3 regions of the Ammoniphilus soli genome follow, and region 1 is predicted to be linked to each of the others. Evidence: riboswitches for the same ligand, from Rfam matches in the RefSeq annotation. Region 1 holds a riboswitch; each other region holds the start of a gene.

Region 1 (6,174 bases):
GAAAACCCCGATTGCGGGACAGATGACTCCGACAATCATACCAGCAAAAAGGGCATTTCGCATGAATTCGTATTGAAAAATGAGATCGAGCATGATTATTTACATTCCTCCTAGTGACGGTGCTCCACTAAATTCATATGTGAGCCATATGCATTTTCCAAAATCGCTTTCTGATTGGCTTGAAAGTCACTAGGATTTCCATGAAAATGGATACGCTTATTGAGACAGGCCACCTTGTTAACATGGTGGGTCATCATGCCAATATCGTGCGTGACCATAAGCAGCGTTAAGCGGTGCTCCTGATGCAGTTTTCCCAATAGGTGATAGAAACGGTCAACCGATTCGGTGTCGACTCCGACGGTTGGCTCATCCAAGATCAGCAAACTGGGCTTAGAGACCAGGGCACGGGCAATGAAGGCACGTTGCTGTTGGCCTCCAGAAAGCTTACCAATATTTCGGGCTGCAAAAGAAGCAAGCCCGACTTGGTCGATAGCTTCCATAATAATATCCCTATGTTGGCGAGTTAACCTTTTGAACAATCCCATTTTCCCATAAAGTCCCATCGAAACGACTTCGAATACGGTGGCAGGAAAACCGCTATTGAAGCTGTTTGCTTTTTGGGAAACATAACCGATCTTATGCCATTCTCTAAAGGAAGAGACAGGGACGTTGAATAGCTTTACCTCACCTTCCTTAGGCTGAACGAGACCGAGGATGATTTTTAGAAGGGTAGACTTGCCCGAACCGTTTGGCCCGACTAATCCCACATAATCTCCTTGCTCCACAATGAAATTGACATCCTTTAAGACCTCATTTTGACTATAATTGAAATTTATATTTTTACACTGAATAATTGGCTGCATGGGTCTTCACCAGGTCTGGTGTCACCCTCCTGTCTTTTTCATATTAGTGCTAATCATTACGATTTACACGTTATAAAGCCATTTTATCATAGGGGAATCAGAAACGTAAGTCAACAACGGAATACTTGGGTATAGAAGTAAAAAAGGAAGGAATTTAATCTGTTTTGTAGAAATAGATTACTCATATCTTTTTAAGGAGTAACCCTGTATGCTATCAACAGACCGTAAAATGCGTGAGCAGTTGCTTGCCTTTGTAAATGAATATGTCACCGATGTATTTGGAAAATCCATAAATTATGAAATTCTTTTTCAGGAAAAGAAAGAAGAATTGGTGGAAACCCTCCAGCAAGCTCTCTTGTTTGTCATTGAGGCAATTGAGGACGAAACGGTCTCTTTCGAATCCGTCAAGCATTTTGCAGGGCAGTATGCGGAGCATCACATCATTTACTTTCACGATGGAGAAACGTTAATAAAAGACTGTTCAGAGCTAAAGAATCGTTTTTTGGAACAGGTTGTCCATTCCCATTTCGGCGGGCAATTGCACTCCAGGGCTGTAAATATCATCAGCAGTTTTGTAGATGAATACATGATTCGGCTGTTTAAAGAAAAGCAATGGGAGCTAGAGCAGATGGAAAGGGAGAAGTTCAATGCTATCGGGAACATGGCATCTGGTATGGCTCATGAATTGAGAAACCCCATTACGAGCATTAAGGGATTTCTCAAGCTGATCTATGAGATGCATCCCCATCCGCAAGAGATCCATCATTACTATACGATTATCGATGATGAAGTGAAGCGGCTAGATTATATATTAGAAAGATTCCTTTCCCTTACAAAGAGGAGGAACCTCCCTCTAAATAGAGAGTTTGAGGAAGTTAACTTATGTCGGGTCATTGAGCGATGCGTCTCCCTCTTTGAATTTGAATTTCTTCGCTTGGGCATTGAGACGATCGTCCAGCTGGAGTCCCATGCGACCATTAAGGGAAACAGCAAGGAATTGGAGCAAACCTTCATTAACATTATTAAAAATGCTTGCGAAGAATTCCAAGCCCATCCCGATCAGCGGGAGAAGATTCTGAGAATTGCCTGCAGGGATAGCGACGAGAAGGTTTTTGTTCTCTTTTTTAATAATGGAAATCCGATCAGCTCCAATGACATTAAGAAAATTTTTAGTCCTTTTTACTCTACTAAAGAAAATGGAACGGGTCTCGGCTTAGCCATCTGTAAACAAATCATCGAGGCTCATGGCGGAAAAATTAAGATTTATCCTGAAATTGATGGTACGATGGTTCAGCTTCAGCTCCCGAAATCGAGTGAGGTCCAGTAATAGGGGCTATACCTGACGGAAGCCTCGATGGATATCCCAAAATAACCCCGCCATACCGAAACCACTGAGTGCACCGGTCATGAGCAGGGCAAGCCAGATGGGTTGGGGCATGGGCCATCGGAGCCACTGGAAGAAACCCGCTAAAAACAGCAGGAAAATCATGCCGACCGTTCCGGTGATATAGAAAGCTGCTGAAGGAATAGCCAAATTTCTTACTGCAAACTCCTTTCCGGTGAAAAACAACAGAAAGCTTGTAATAAAGCCCAGCAGGGTGAGATGCAGATAAGCAATAATCACCTGCCTGCTCTCATAAACTGCATAAGCCAAGGAGGGCCACGCTGCAAACAGTTCCAGTAAAGCCTTCACACTGAGACTGATAAGAGATAAACCTAATAGCAGCTGCAAGCTTAGGGAATTCTGTTGACGCCAGAGCGGACCAGCTACTAGGCTTAAAAACATGACAATGGAAATAAATTGCAGAACAGCCCCTGCTAATCCAAGAGCAACCGCTATAGGATGATCAAAGAACCATAACGTGGAAGATAAATAAGAAGGAACTACACTAATTGCCAATAATCTAAATTGCCACTTGGCCCAATTGCGTTGCGAAGTCTGCTCAATGGAAACAAAACGATAGCACATACCCAAAATAACGAAGGTGAACCAACCGTTATATTGCAGATGAAGATAGTAATAAATAAAAAAATTGTTAATTTCCGTATTTCCAAATCCTGTTGCCCCCGCAATCGCAAGGCCCCAAGGTCCAAGCGAGGATAACAAATTGAACCAAATGGCTGCCTGATAAAAGGACTTGGCGTACCAAGGCCATTTTTTTTTGCGATGGGAAAAAAACTGAAAAGCGAAGTAATAAGATAAAAAAGCATGAAGAGTAGAAAAGGCTATGGATAGGGGCCCATACCCTTGGTAACTAAACGAGATAAGCATTCCCAGAACGGAAACATGCAGCAAAAAGTAATAGATCCTAGTGGATTTCTTCTCATTAAACCCTTCAGGAAAGCAATGTCGAATAATTACCGCATTGATTAGAAAATAAACCCATCCTAAGAAAGCCACATGCGAGTGGGCATGGACAAGATGCATAAATTGAAGCCCGGGAAAAATGGGTGCTACCATTTTCCAGCGCAAAAGAATACCTAGAAGGGTAATTAAGAATAAGTACATATATGCTGAATACAGCCATTTCCTCATGGTGCTAATTTCCCTCCTGTCTCTAGCTATGGTATATTTTAGTTAAATCATAGTCCAGCAAAAAGATCAACTTGTATTGTGAGGTTCAATCAATGGATATTAGGCTAGAAGACTTATATCAGGTAATTCAAGCCTATCGCGGGTTGGGTGTTGCGGTTGCTTTTATCCTTCCCATAGTAGAAGCTTTTTTCCCTCTTCTTCCACTTTTTGCTATTGTCACCGGAAACGCTGTTGCTTTTGGATTTTTAAAAGGCTTTGTTTTTACTTGGCTTGGAGCGAGTTTCGGCTCTCTCCTTGTTTTCTGGCTAGTGCGAAAGATCGGGCATAAATGGCTCGCCCCTTTGTTCCATAAGTATAAGGGGCTAGAAAAAAGTTCGCGATGGTTTGAAAAGCATGGATTCTCAGTCCTTTTCCTATTGCGGTGCTTTCCATTTTCCCCGTCTAGTTTGATCAATGTGCTGGCAGGCTTGTCATCCATTCCGTTTCACACCTATTTTTGGGCCACCCTCCTAGGAAAAGCCGTGCTGGTCTTTATCCTTTCCTATATCGGAGCAGATTTGCCTCAGCTGATCCGGGAGCCGCTAAAGCTGGTCACATTAGGACTGGGCATTGCTACAATATGGGGAACAGGAAAGCTCGTGGAAAAGCGGTACTTGCCCAAATCCTAAGAATTCATTGACAAAAGTCGATTATCCCCATATAATTTCAGGTAATTAGTTGAATTTCATACATTACTCTTATCCAGAGAAGGCGGAGGGACTGGCCCGATGAAGCCCGGCAACCGGCTGTTAGTGTAAAGTTTACAGCACGGTGCTAATTCCTACAAAATGATGTTCATTTTGATAGATAAGGGTCGGTCGTTCTATGATAAGATGATCTGCCCCTTTCTAGTTGAGAGGGGCTTTTCTTTTAAAGTTATAAAATTGTTGAAACAATAATTCAGACATCATGAGAAAAGAGATGAGGAGGACAAACCATGGATTTAGAGACAAAGCTAGTACAGATAGGAAACCGAAGAGAAAAAGAAACAGGAGCGATCAATTTTCCTGTTACTTTCTCTACTGCTTTTTTGCATCCTGGACTAGGTCAAAGCACCGGCTTTGATTACATTCGTACCAAAAATCCTACAAGAACCGTGCTGGAAGAAGCCATCGCCGACATCGAAGGCGGAGACCGAGGATTTGCGATGAGTTCCGGTATGGCAGCCATTCACGTGATTATGGGCTTATTTAAGCCTGGAGACCATATTGTGGCTTCCCTTGATTTGTACGGCGGTACATATCGCTTATTTGAGCAGATTTGGAAGCCTAATGGATTGTCGTTCAGCTATGTCAATTTAAAAGAAGGCAAGGATCTGCAGGAGCACATTCTTCCGGAAACTGCAGCTGTCTTTATCGAAACCCCAACCAATCCGATGATGATTACGGCGGACATCGAAAGCATCGCTAACGTCGCCAAAAACCATAATATATTAACGATAGTCGATAATACCTTTCTTTCTCCGTATTACCAAAAGCCTCTATTGCAAGGCGCTGATATTTCGCTCCACAGTGCCACGAAGTATTTAGGGGGACATAACGATGTGTTAGCCGGACTCATTGTCTCCAAAGGACAGGAATTATCGGATAAGATTTATTTTCTGCAGAATTCCATTGGAGCGGTATTAGCACCTATGGATTCGTGGCTGCTGATCCGAGGCATGAAAACATTGGCCCTGCGGATGGAAAGACATACCGAAAACGCTAAGCAAATCGTATCCTTCCTCAAGGAACATCCGCTAGTAACCGATGTATTGTACGCTGGTCAAGGCGGGATGGTCTCCTTCCGGGTGAACGATCCAGGGCTCGTACCCGGCTTGCTAAAGCATTTGAAGCTCATTTCCTTTGCTGAAAGCCTCGGTGGGGTGGAAAGTCTTTTGACTTATCCAGCTGTTCAGACCCATGCTGACATTCCAAAGGAAGTCCGAGATGCAGTAGGCGTATGTGACCGTTTGCTTCGTTTCTCGGTCGGCATTGAGCTTGCGGGAGATTTAGTTGAGGATTTGGATCAAGCGCTTAAGGCTTCAGAAATAGAGTGGAGAAAGGGAGAGGAAAGCAAATGAGTTTAGATTTTGGAACAAGATTGATTCATAATCGTCATAAAATCGACGCGCAAACAGGGGCTAGTTCTACCCCGATGTACCTTGCCTCCACCTATCATCAGTTTGATGTAGATGCACCAGGCGCTTATGATTATTCCCGATCGGGAAATCCAACCCGGCACGCCCTGGAAGAGACGATTGCGGAATTGGAAGCCGGTACGGCAGGATTTGCTTTTTCCTCTGGAATGGCTGCTATTTCAACGGTTTTCCTATTGTTTTCATCGGGAGACCATTTGATTGTGAGCGAGGACGTATATGGGGGAACCTACCGTGTCTTATCCGAGGTATTAAGCCGGATGGGTATCACCTGTTCGTTTGTAGATACAACCGATCTGGATAAGGTCAAGGCGGCCTTGACCCCGCAAACCAAAGGCGTTTATATTGAAACTCCGTCCAACCCTTTGCTGAAGGTGACCGATGTAAAGGGAGTGGCGGAGTGGGCGCAGGAGAACGGGTTGATTTCTATTGTTGACAACACGTTCTTGACACCTTTCTACCAAAGACCCTTGGAATTAGGAGCCGATATTGTTATCCATAGCGCGACAAAGTTTATCTCCGGTCACTCGGATGTTGTTGCCGGATTGGTTGCCGTAAAGGACAGCTCCCTTGCGAAACGGATAAGCTTTTTGCAGAAT
Region 2 (6,174 bases), on a different contig from region 1:
ATGGAAAAAGCATCTTCCTCTGTCAAAGGGAAAATCCTTTTGGCTACGGTAAAAGGCGACGTGCATGATATCGGAAAAAACCTGGTAGAAATCATTTTATCCAATAATGGATACCAAATCGTAAACTTAGGGATTAAGGTTCCGCCTGCGGATCTTATCCGCGCTTACCGGGAAGAAAAGCCGGATGCCATCGGACTTTCCGGACTATTGGTAAAATCTGCCCAACAGATGGTCACCACGGCCCAGGATTTGAAAACGGCTGGTATTGATGTGCCGATCATGGTTGGGGGAGCGGCGTTAACCCGAAAGTTTACGGAAAATCGAATTGCTCCAGAATATGACGGACTCGTGCTTTATGCAAAAGATGCAATGTACGGGCTGGATCTGGCCAATCAACTGATGGATAAACAGCTGAGAGAGCAAATGGTTGCTCAATTGAAGGAAGCTCGTTTAGCCAAATTGCAATCGGAAGAAACGGCGGTTGAGGCACCGGCAGAAGCGGATTCCCAGCCAAAGGTTTCCGATATTGACCGCCAGGCACCGATTTTCCAGGCACCAGACTTCGAGCCGCATGTTCTGAAGAATTATCCCCTTTCCTATCTCCAGCCGTATCTGAACTGGAGAATGCTCTTAGGCAAGCATATGGGATTGCGCGGCAACGTGGAGCGCTTGATTGAAGAAGGGGACAGCAAGGCGCTGGAGCTGAAAGAAGTAATGGACCAATTGCTTTCGGAGGCTAGGGAGCAAGGGCTGATTCAAACCAACGGAATCTACCAGTTCTTCCCGGCACAGGCCTCTGGTAATGACGTGATCATCTATGATCCGAAGGACCACTCGAAGGTTCTGGAACGCTTTACCTTCCCTCGTCAGAAGGAAGCGCCATACCTATGTTTGGCCGATTTCCTTCGTCCTGTGGAGAGCGGCGAGATGGATAGCGTAGGCTTCCTCGTTGTAACGGCGGGTCAAGGGATCCGGGAGATTGCAGGAGTTTGGAAAGACAAGGGAGAATATGTGCGTTCCCATGCTGTTCAAGCCTTGGCGCTGGAATTGGCCGAGGCGTTTGCGGAGCGACTTCACCATGTGATGCGGGACAGCTGGGGCTTCCCTGATCCGGCTGATATGACGATGCTGGAGCGATTCGGCGCCCGTTATCAAGGAATTCGCGTATCGTTCGGCTATCCGGCATGCCCGAACTTGGAGGATCAGGAAAAGCTGTTTAAACTGATTAATCCAGGGCAAATCGGCATAGAATTGACGGATGGATTTATGATGGAGCCGGAAGCTTCCGTTTCCGCTATGGTCTTTGCCCATCCGCAAGCGAAGTACTTTAACGCAGACTAATAAAATAATGAAGCTCTTATCAAGAGAGGTGGAGGGAATGGCCCGATGAAACCCGGCAACCGCCAGCATGCATAGCTGGAATGGTGCCAATTCCAGCAGGTTTAGCCTGAGAGATAAGAGGAGGGCAAAGGGCCTCTTCTTATGAAGAGGTCTTTTTTTTTACTATATTAAGGAGGGATGTTATGATGGATCAGATTCGAATAGGTTTACTTGGGTTAGGAACGGTAGGGACAGGCGTTGTGAAAACGATCCGCCTTCAAGAGGAAAAATTGTCCGAGCGTTTGGGGAAGAAGGTGCAAATCGTTAAGATCCTCGTAAAGGATGTCTTGAAGCCAAGACCGGTGGAGGTCAATCCTGGTTTGCTGACTACGGATTTTGCAGATGTCTTGAAGGAGAAGCCCGATGTAATTATTGAAGTCATGGGAGGACTGCAACCAGCCTTTCAATACATAAATCAGGCGATTGAAAAAGGCTGCCATGTCGTAACGGCCAATAAGGAGCTTTTGGCAAAATGGGGAGATAAGCTGATCCGTACAGCCAATCAGCATCAAGTGCATCTCTTTTACGAAGCGAGTGTTGCGGGAGGGATACCAGTCATCAGTGTCCTTCGCCACTTTCTGCGGACCAACGATATCAGCGAGATTAAGGGGATCCTCAATGGCACGACCAATTACATCTTGACGCAGATGGAACAGCATGGCAAAAGCTATGATGACGTGTTAAAGGAAGCCCAGCAGCTGGGCTATGCGGAAACGGATCCGACGTCAGATGTGGAAGGTTTTGATGCGCTCTATAAAGCCACGATCTTGTCCCAGCTTCTTTTCGGGAAAGCCCCTGCCGTGGATGAAGCTTCCCGGGAGGGGATCAGCCGCATCACAATTGAAGAGATAGGACTGGCTAAAGCGTTGGGATACCGGTTTAAGCTGATCGCTCAAGTCAAAGGGGAAAAGGATGGGGTTCAGGTATCCGTCAGGCCGTCCCTGCTCCCTTTTAGCCATTCCTTAGCTCAAATTGAGGATGCATTCAATGCTGTGCAATTGACTGGAAATATTGTGGGGGATTTGCTGTTCACCGGAATAGGAGCTGGAGAGTTTCCAACTGCGAGTGCCGTTGTGGAGGATCTGGCCTATTTGCTTTCCCAGCCAGTTCTAGCGCAGCCTGAGTGGAGCATTGCGGAAGGGAAGAAGGCGGATCCCGCGTTTAAACGGGCATATTTTGTTTATTGGGATCAGAATAAGAGTCCATTGGCCTTTCATGACTTGCTGCACCAGTTGGAAGAAGCGAATTGTAAAATTTTAACCCAGATCGGACAGGAGAGCGAAAAAATGGGTCTGGTGGTAGAAGGAGATTTCCGCATCGAACAGTTGGCTCATGTTGGGGTCTACCCGATCCTTGGAACGATAAATGCAGAAATTACTGCCGATGAAAACATTCCGCTTGTAATCTAGTCCAAGTTTTGTTCATAATGTAGGCAAACCCTACGAAGAAAAGGATGATAGTATTGGAACATCTACTCAACAAGAGAGTCCAGGAAATTCAAATTTCCGGTATCCGCAAATTTTCCAACAAAGTAGCGCAATATCCGGATGCGATCTCCCTAACGATCGGTCAGCCGGATTTCCCGACTCCTGAGCACATTAAGGAAGCTGGCAAACAAGCCATTGACGATAACAAGACGACGTATACGCAAAATGCCGGGCTGATCCAGCTCAGAAAGGCTGCCTGTCAGTTTCTTGAGCACCAGTACGGTCTTTCTTACGATCCAGAGACCGAAGTGATTACAACCAATGGAGCAAGTGAGGCGATTGACATCGCGTTTCGGACCATTTTGGAGGAAGGCAGCGAAGTCATCCTGCCTGGGCCAATCTACCCTGGATATGAACCCCTGATTAAATTATGCGGTGCCGTTCCCGTATACGTCGATACGCGCAAAAGTGATTTTAAAGTGAGTGCCGAGATGATTGCGAAGCATTTGACCGAAAAAACCCGCTGCATCATCTTGCCCTATCCTTCCAATCCAACGGGTGTGGTTCTGGATCAGGAATCAATTCAGGAGATAGCGGCTTTGCTTCAAGATAAGAAGATTTTTGTCTTGTCTGATGAGATTTACAGTGAGCTTCTTTATAGCGGCCAGCATCAGTCGATCGCTGCGATCCCAGGGTTAAGAGAAAAAACGATAGTCATCAATGGTTTGTCCAAGTCCCATTCCATGACGGGCTGGCGGATTGGATTTACTTTCGCTCCAGCTTACATCACCCAGCAGATGCTAAAGGTCCATCAGTACAATGTGACGTGCGCGAGCACCATTAGCCAGTACGCGGCTGTTGAGGCGCTTACGAACGGGATCCACGATGCAGACGCGATGAAAGGGGACTATAAAGTCCGTCGGGAGTATGTGTACGAGCGATTGGTTGCCATGAAGCTGGACGTCGTCAAGCCGGAAGGGGCCTTTTACATTTTTCCTTCCATTGAAAAGTATGGTTTAGATTCCTTTGACTTCGCCACACAATTGCTAGAAAAAGAAAGACTGGCCGTCGTGCCTGGCTCAGCTTTCTCGGAGTACGGGGAAGGCTTTGTCAGATTGTCTTATGCTTACTCTATGGAAGTGTTGAAAGAGGGATTGGATCGCTTCGAGAGATTTATTCGGTCTATCGAGGGCTGATAGGCGGCTGTGAGAGAGCAGGAGGTTTGAGAGATAGAGGAACTTTTTTCCTCTATCTCAGCTTTTTTTTATCTTCTTTTTAAAAATAAGGGAAATTACTTCCTCTATTTCTACGTTAATTCCCCACATACTTCGCGTACAGTGTTCTCGCTACACTCATATCATCGGTCCCTTGGATGAGAACCCGTCCATCTCGGAAAAACACCAGGGTGCGACCATCAATGTGAAAACGGAGAAGAAACGCATTTTGTTCCACCGCTCCAATTGGCTGCAGTCGATCAGCCAGCTCGCCTAGATCAATCGTTCTCTTCACGCGAGGTACGACCTGTACCGTATCTCTTCCGCATAAGGAACTGAAGTCCTCGCCGCTTTCCGTTAGGGGGTTCAGGAATTCGAATTCTCCCCGGCCGCAGGCGGGGCATCCTTCATTCCGCCCTTTGCTGATATTCATTTGCATATGCTGGTTAGTCCAAAGCTCGAATTGCTCCAGATTCGGATTCATGTGATCTATAGCGCCAGTCAGGAGCTTCAGCCCCTCTACGGCCTGGTATGACGCAATGATATGGATAATGGGGCCGATTACCCCTGTCGTGTCGCAAGTTTCCCCGCGTCCAGAAGGGGGGGAGGGAAACAGGCAGCGATAGCATGGGGTTTCGTAAGGGCGAATGGCGGCAAACATGCCCTTTGAACTGACAGCTCCCCCATACACCCATGGAATGCGGTGCTTAACGGCAATATCATTGATGAGATACCTTACCGTAAAGTTATCTGTTCCATCTAAAATCAGGTCGACATCCGTCAGCAGGCTTTCTCCATTGGTGGCATTCAGATCGGCAATGATGGGTTCTACGGTGACAAGGGAATTGATTTTCCTCAGCTTGTTCGCTCCGGCAATGGCTTTCGGCAAGTGCTGTTTGGCATCTTCTTCATCATAAAGCATCTGGCGCTGGAGATTGCTGTCTTCCACGAAGTCCCGATCAATAATCCGGACAAACCCTACCCCTGCGCGCACCATATGATTGGAAAGAACAGTGCCTAAGGCCCCCATGCCCACAACGGCTACCCGGGCTTCCTTTAATTTATCCTGGCCTGTGCGGCCAATGGGCTGAAACAGTATTTGTCTTGAGTAACGGCTTTGGTAGGCATCCATTGAAATTCCCCGCCCTTCATTCTTTTTCTTAACCGTAATGGAATGGAGAGAAAATTGCAATCGTTTAGTGAAGAGTAAAACTAATGATTTCACCTGTGATTTCTGCTAGTCTTGCTTTATACGATTCCAAATTAAGGAGGGATCCCATTGCAGAAGAATTCTATTCTGGTTGTCGAGGATGAGGAGAAGATTGCCAGGCTGTTGGAGCTTGAACTTGGATATGAAGGCTATGCGGTTACAAAGGCAATTGACGGACTTGAGGCGTTGGATTTATACAGGACGAAAAAATGGGATTTAATTTTATTGGATGTGATGCTTCCTGGTTTGAGCGGCATTGAGCTGTTGCGACGGATTCGAGCTCATGATCGGATTACGCCTGTTCTGCTGCTAACAGCAAAAAGCTCTGTCGAGGATAAAGTATCAGGTCTTGATTTGGGAGCCAATGATTATATAACCAAACCATTTCAAATTGAAGAGCTTCTTGCCAGAATTCGGGCAGCGCTAAGAAACAAGGCGGTTGAACCAAAAGAAGAAGCAAGCAGCTGGCTAACGATTGCTGATTTGAAGCTGAATGAAAAAACAAGAGAAGTATTTAGAGGAGAAAAACCCGTTGAATTGACACCAAGAGAGTTTGACTTGCTGGTTTATCTCATGATCCATAAGAGGCAAGTACTACATCGTGATCAAATTTTAGAGGCGGTTTGGGGCTATGACTTTTTCGGGGATACCAATGTCGTGGATGTCTATATTCGATATGTCAGGAAAAAAATTGATATTTCGGATAGTTCGTCTTTAATTCATACGATTCGCGGTGTGGGTTATGTGATAAAGGAAACCAAATGAAGCTTCAGAATAAAATCAACCTGTATACAGCCGTTTTATTTGCTTCCCTGCTCATTTTGATTAATTTTTCTATCTATTATTTATTCAGCAACTTAATTCTCGACAGCGAACTTAAAACCGCAAAAGACGAAATGAAAAAAATCGCCACAACCTTCAATGAATCGCTTGGTACCATCCC
Region 3 (6,174 bases), on a different contig from region 1:
AAGTAACTTGCTTGAGCTGAAGATCGGTCAAGGAGCGAAGCCTGGTGAAGGTGGACACTTACCAGGTAAAAAAGTAACAGCTAAGGTAGCAGCTGCACGTAACGCAACCATTGGTTCAGACTTGATTTCGCCATCCAATAACCATGATATTTACTCCATTGAGGATTTAGCACAAATCATTGATGAGTTTAAAACAGCGAATCATCAAGCTAAAGTTATCGTTAAAGTTCCTGTGGTTCCAAATATCGGTACTATTGCCGTTGGGGTAGCAAAAGCCGGTGCTGATATCATCACGCTTTCTGGTTTTGACGGTGGTACAGGTGCTGCACGGATTCATGCTCTACAGCACGTAGGATTACCTACAGAGATTGGTGTTGTAGCTGCACATAAAGCATTGATTGAAGCTGGTCTTCGAAACAACGTTGAACTTTGGTCTGACGGTGGTCTAAAGAGCGCTACCGATGTTGTAAAAATGATGATGCTTGGTGCAAACCGCGCTGGCTTCGGTACATTAGCGATGCTTGCCGTTGGATGTACGACTTGCCGCGGCTGTCATTTAGATACCTGTCACGTTGGTATTGCAACGCAAATCGAGTCCGTCGAGGAAGCTAAGGAGCACGGATTGCGCCGTTTCGTTCCTCGTGTATATGAAGAAGCTGTAGAAAACCTAAAGCGTCTGTTCACCTCATTTGGTGAAGAAGTGAGACGAATTACCGCTGAGCTTGGCTTTGCCCAAACGCAAGACTTGGTTGGACGCTCTGACTTGCTTCAACAAGTTCGTGAAATCGAGAAAATTGATTTATCAGCTATGCTTGAGCGTGTGGATTGGGTACCTTCTACTCTTCCTGCACAAAACGAAGAAGAATTGGCGAAAGTTCTTGTTGCTGCAGGAGCTGAAGGTCAAAGTGCAGAGCCAGTCTATACAGCAACAGACAGACCATTAGTTCGTCAATTCACTAATGTATTAGGAGACCAGCGCGTATTGGGAAGCCGCTACTCTGGCGAGCGCGTAAAATCTCACTTGGATGGAAGCTATGTTTCCCTTCCTGAAGTTCACTTGAACTTTGAATCTGGCTGTGTACCTGGTAACGGCTTGGGTGCATTTAACGCTCAAGGGGTTAACATCCGCGTACAAGGTGGAGCACAGGACGGCGTAGGTAAAACTAGCTTTGGCGGTAAGATCAGCGTAATGAAAGCTCGTAACAAGAATGGCCTATTTATCAACGGATCTGTAGGAAAGAGCTTTGCCTACGGTGCACAAAAAGGAACATTCATTGTACAAGGAAATGCTGATGCTCGTGCTTGTATCCGTCTATCCGGAGCTGATATCGTCTTCGGTGGAGAGCTTACTCAGCCGATTAATGATCAATTCGGTGGCATTGGCGGCCGTGCGAATTTGAAAGGATTCGCGTTTGAATACATGACAAACGGAAGAGCGCTTGTTATGGGAGATCCAGGTCCATGGATTTGTGCAGGTATGACCGGTGGTGTGGTTTACGTACACCTTCAGCCTGAAATGGGTCTAGACGAAGCTGCCATCAACCGTCGTATCGCAAAAGGAGCGAAAGTTACTCTACTTCCTCTAGATGAAAAAGGAAACAGTGACGTCGTTGAGCTACTAAACAAATATATTGAAGAATTAAAAGCTACAGATCAACATGAAACCGCAGCACGCATTGAAACTTTACGTGATAACGCAGACCAGCACTTTATGATGCTAGCTCCTGTGAAATTGCAAGCAGATCAGTCTGTTGCGACAGAGTAATCATACAATTAGGTCGGTACCTCAAGAGGTACCGACCTTTTTTATTAGTACCCTTTATCCATCTTTTCTTGAAATAAGAGAACTTTCTTCCTCTATCTTTCCATGCTAAAAAAGAAGGCCAGCCACATCCCTGGCTGACCTTCTCCCCTATTCAAACAATTTCTTTAAATTCACGTCAAAAGGAGCTCGCACAATTCCCTTTTCTGTAATAATTGCTGTCACATACTCGTTCGGTGTGACATCAAAGGCAGGATTGAACACCTTGATATTATGCGGTGCAACTCGGCTACCGCCGATCTCTGTAATTTCTTCGTCAGGACGTTCCTCTATCGGGATCTCTGTTCCTGTTAAGGTGTTCAAATCAATGGTGGACAGAGGAGAAGCAACGTAGAACGGGATTCCTTGAGCCTTGGCCAAGACAGCCAAGCCATAGGTTCCTATCTTATTCGCTACATCACCGTTCGCTGCAATTCGGTCTGTACCCACGATCACAGCTTGTACCCATCCTTTAGACATCACCATGGCCGCCATATTATCGCAGATGAGGGTAACATCTATACCTGCCTGCTGGAGCTCCCACGCCGTCAAACGAGCCCCCTGCAAGACTGGGCGGGTTTCGTCAGCAAAGACCTTGATATCCCATCCCCTTTCCTTCGCAAGAAACATCGGTGCAAGAGCTGTCCCATACTTCGCTGTGGCAATACCTCCTGCGTTGCAGTGTGTAAGCAATCCTATCCCATCATGCATCAAAGTAATCGCGTGTTCCCCAATACTCCGGCAAATCTCCACATCTTCTTCGTGCATGCGTTTGGCTTCCTCTAGAAGCTCTTGTTTTAACACAGGAACTTCTGCGTCTCCCAACGCTTCTGCCTTGTTCATCATTCGGTCTATTGCCCAGAATAAATTGACTGCCGTTGGGCGAGAAGTTGCTAAGTAATCTCTTTTCTCACGCAGCTGGCTAAGAAACTCAGAAGCGTTCGCAGCCTGCAGTTCCCTAGCCCCCAAATACATCCCATAGGCGGCAGCAATTCCGATAGCGGGTGCCCCTCTCACCTTCAATGCGCGAATGGCATTCCACATTTGTTCAATAGTACGGACGTCCTCAAAAACGACTTCTAAGGGAAGCTTCGTCTGGTCCAGCAACAGGACTCGATCCTCTTCCCAGCGAATGGAATGGACATGATTTTCCACAATAATTGACACCTACTCTTCTATATTCTTCACCAAACGCAATAGATCCTCGATACTGCTAATCGAATGTCTTTCCAAAACTAAACTTTGTCCAACCGCCAGAGCTAATCTTTCTGCTTTAGCCCGCGTCTCTTCGTTTTCAATAGAATTCAGGTCGGCAACTCCAGCTAATCCAATTACCCTTCTCATCATTTTGCAGCCGGCAAATCCAATGGAATCCTTCAGAAGGCGACTTGCTGTGTCATCTTGATACCCTTCTGCGGAGTACATGACGTCTTTTACATGTACATCCCATAATCTGCGGAATTCGCCTTCAAACGTGTTCCATACATCCTTTACAGTCTCAAGCAGGTATTCCCGAAACGATTGGCACTCCTGTTCAGAAGCCTTTAATCCTTCCTGAGCAGCATAATTGAGCAGCAGGTTGGCTATGACCGCACCGATATCAAAGCCCATAGGCCCGTAGTAAGCAAACTCCGGATCAATCACCTTGGTGCTCTCTTTTGTGACCATAATACTCCCCGTATGGAGATCCCCATGCAGAAGAGCTTGGGCGTCTGTCATGAAGGAATATTTAAGCTTGGCGATTTCTCTTCGAAGCTCCGCATTCTTCCAGATCCCTTCCACCGTTTCACGGATTAAAGGATTGAAGTTATTCGTATCTGCATCATAATAAGGGTCGGTAAATACTAGATCTTCTGTAATTTTACAAAGCTCCGGATTAATGAACTGCGCTACCTTTTCTTTTTTCTCCTTAAAGTCCAACGCCAGGTCTGAAGTGTAGAACAACGTCTTCGCTAGAAACAAACCAATATGTTGAGCAAAAGCAGGATAACGATTTCCTTCAATTAACCCCTTTCGCATAATAACATGGCTCGATAAATCTTCCATGACCGTGAGAGCTAGATCTTTATCGTAGTGATATACTTTAGGGACTAAGCCCGGACATATTTGATCTTGGATAATGAGGGCTTCACTCTCGATCCGTGCACGGTCTAGTGTAAGCGGCCAGGATTCTCCGACAACTCTGGCATACGGTAAGGCTTGTTTAAATATAATGCTTTTTCCTGAAATTTCATCTTGAATGTGAAAAACCAAGTTCAAATTTCCGTCTCCGATTTCTCGGCTCTCCAACTGTGCACCTTCTGGGAAAATCCCTGGTAAATGACGAGCATATTCGACTGCTTCCTGTTCGCTAAATGCGCGATACTCCATACTCCACCCCTCCAAACGACTATTTTCCTATATTCTTGCCAAATTCCCCAGCCTTTTGGTGAGGATAAGAACATTCAGAATACGTTACAAAAAAAGATTGCGGATTTTAACTAGCTATATACTATCTAGAGTTCTGTAATATTGTCAATCTATTAGGATTTTACAATGCACTAATTTTTCTTCTATTGACTTTATTTTATAAAAAAGCTAAGATTTCAATGTATGTATTGCACTTCTATATGAAACTTTTACAATTTGATATTTCATCTTATCGAGAGATGGCTGAGGGACTGGCCCAATGACGCCCGGCAACCGATTTTTATTTTTCTCCAATTGTGCAAAATAAAAACACGGTGCTACTTCCTGCAGAATGAACTCATCATTCGGAGAGATAAGTTGTATTTGATTCGCTCTTCAAGTACCCCTTATCTAAGAGGTACTTTTTTTCATACTGTCAGAATTTATAGCTTCGCTACACCATTTGGAAAGCACGAGGAAAACTTGTTGTCGAAGTACTATCTTGACGTCAGCCAATCCCTCTAACGGATTAATATTATTTGGAAGGAGTTTTGTCCTTTGTCATACATTACGGTCTCCTATCTCACTGAGGCGAAAAGCCTAGAAAAAAAAGCAGAAGCCATCGCAGTCGGCATGACTGTCGGAAGCTGGACGGACCTCCCGGCGGCAAAGCAGGAAAAACTGCAAAAGCATCTAGGCCGTTCTGCCGGAGCCACTGTTCTCGAAAAGACTGAAGAAGGGCTTGAAAGAGGAGTTATTAAAGTCCAATATCCTGTGGTCAATTTCACGTATGACCTCCCTTCCCTCTTAACCAACGTATTCGGCAAGCTATCCATGGATGGCAAAATCAAATTGCTGGATATCGATTTCCCCGAAGAATTTACAAAAGAATTTTCGGGACCCAAGTTTGGAATTGCAGGTGTACGCGAACGGCTTAATGTCTGCGATCGCCCATTGTTTATGAGCATTTTCAAATCATGCATCGGCCTTCCCCTAGAAGAATTAGTGGAGCAATTCCGGCTTCAAGTAGAGGGTGGCGTAGACTTAGTAAAAGATGATGAAATCTTCTTTGCCGACGAACATGCCCCTTTCCTGGAGCGTATCCGTGCCTGCAAGGAAGTAATTGAAGCGTCTGGCCGCCAAGTGCTCTATGCAGCCAATCTAACAGGTCCTGTTACCGGTCTGATCGAACGGGCAAAAAGGGCCGTGGATAACGGTGCGAACTGCTTGCTGCTTAATGTTTTGCCTTATGGATTGGATATCTTAACCCAACTGAGCCGTGATCCGGATATTCAGGTGCCCATTATGGCCCACCCAGCTATGGCTGGTGCCCTATACCAATCATCTCATTACGGTATATCTGCTCCTCTTTTATTAGGAAAGCTAATGAGGCTCGCAGGTGCGGATATCGTCCTTTTCCCATCTCCCTATGGCTCGGTAGCATTGCCTAAGCAAGAGGCTTTAGACATTGCCCAGCATTTAGCAGAAGAACTGCCAGGCATCCGTCCTGCATTCCCTGTACCTTCTGCTGGTATCCATCCTGGAATGGTTCCACTGCTCTATAAAGACTTCGGCCTAGACCACATGGTTAATGCTGGTGGAGGGATTCACGGACATCCCGCTGGCCCTGTAGGAGGGGGACAAGCTTTCATTGCCGCCATTCAGGAAACTTTGCAGGGAAATGCGCTAGATCAAACGGAGAACCCCCATTTGCTGGCAGCCATTGAAAAGTGGGGAATTGTTAAATGAGTAAAAACATCATATTATTTTGCGACTTTGATGGGACCATTACCGAAAAAGATAACATCGTAGATATCATGAGGCAGTTCGCCCCCCAAGGCTGGGAAGAAATTGTGCAATCCATATTATCCCAGGAGAAAACCATTCGCACTGGCGTAGGAGAGCTTTTTGCCCTGATTCCAAGCAGCCAAAAAGAAGAAATCACTCGTTTTGTCCTGGAGCAGGCACGGATTCGGGAAGGCTTC

What was found. A riboswitch is a leader RNA that binds a small molecule or an ion and turns the genes downstream of it on or off. The one in region 1 is predicted to bind S-adenosylmethionine.
Region 2: linked by a shared signal. The riboswitch ahead of ABLT31_RS10800 (homoserine dehydrogenase) and the one ahead of ABLT31_RS19760 (aminotransferase class I/II-fold pyridoxal phosphate-dependent enzyme) in region 1 are both predicted to bind S-adenosylmethionine.
Region 3: linked by a shared signal. The riboswitch ahead of ABLT31_RS17890 (2,3-diketo-5-methylthiopentyl-1-phosphate enolase) and the one ahead of ABLT31_RS19760 (aminotransferase class I/II-fold pyridoxal phosphate-dependent enzyme) in region 1 are both predicted to bind S-adenosylmethionine.

What each region holds. Positions count from the first base shown of each region.
Region 1 covers NZ_JBEGDL010000010.1:170,859-177,032, forward strand. Annotated here, with positions in the region: gene ABLT31_RS19735 (metal ABC transporter permease) at 1-93, opposite strand, end outside; gene ABLT31_RS19740 (metal ABC transporter ATP-binding protein) at 111-863, opposite strand; gene ABLT31_RS19745 (sensor histidine kinase) at 1,072-2,190, shown strand; gene ABLT31_RS19750 (hypothetical protein) at 2,197-3,399, opposite strand; gene ABLT31_RS19755 (TVP38/TMEM64 family protein) at 3,492-4,067, shown strand; SAM riboswitch class I at 4,134-4,252, shown strand; gene ABLT31_RS19760 (aminotransferase class I/II-fold pyridoxal phosphate-dependent enzyme) at 4,376-5,500, shown strand; gene metC (cystathionine beta-lyase) at 5,497-6,174, shown strand, end outside.
Region 2 covers NZ_JBEGDL010000004.1:90,423-96,596, reverse strand. Annotated here, with positions in the region: gene metH (methionine synthase) at 1-1,341, shown strand, start outside; SAM riboswitch class I at 1,355-1,461, shown strand; gene ABLT31_RS10800 (homoserine dehydrogenase) at 1,524-2,789, shown strand; gene ABLT31_RS10795 (aminotransferase A) at 2,843-4,003, shown strand; gene ABLT31_RS10790 (ThiF family adenylyltransferase) at 4,119-5,153, opposite strand; gene ABLT31_RS10785 (response regulator transcription factor) at 5,301-5,996, shown strand; gene ABLT31_RS10780 (HAMP domain-containing sensor histidine kinase) at 5,993-6,174, shown strand, end outside.
Region 3 covers NZ_JBEGDL010000009.1:34,284-40,457, reverse strand. Annotated here, with positions in the region: gene ABLT31_RS17905 (glutamate synthase-related protein) at 1-1,765, shown strand, start outside; gene mtnA (S-methyl-5-thioribose-1-phosphate isomerase) at 1,913-2,962, opposite strand; gene mtnK (S-methyl-5-thioribose kinase) at 2,969-4,171, opposite strand; SAM riboswitch class I at 4,437-4,569, shown strand; gene ABLT31_RS17890 (2,3-diketo-5-methylthiopentyl-1-phosphate enolase) at 4,748-5,938, shown strand; gene ABLT31_RS17885 (2-hydroxy-3-keto-5-methylthiopentenyl-1-phosphate phosphatase) at 5,935-6,174, shown strand, end outside.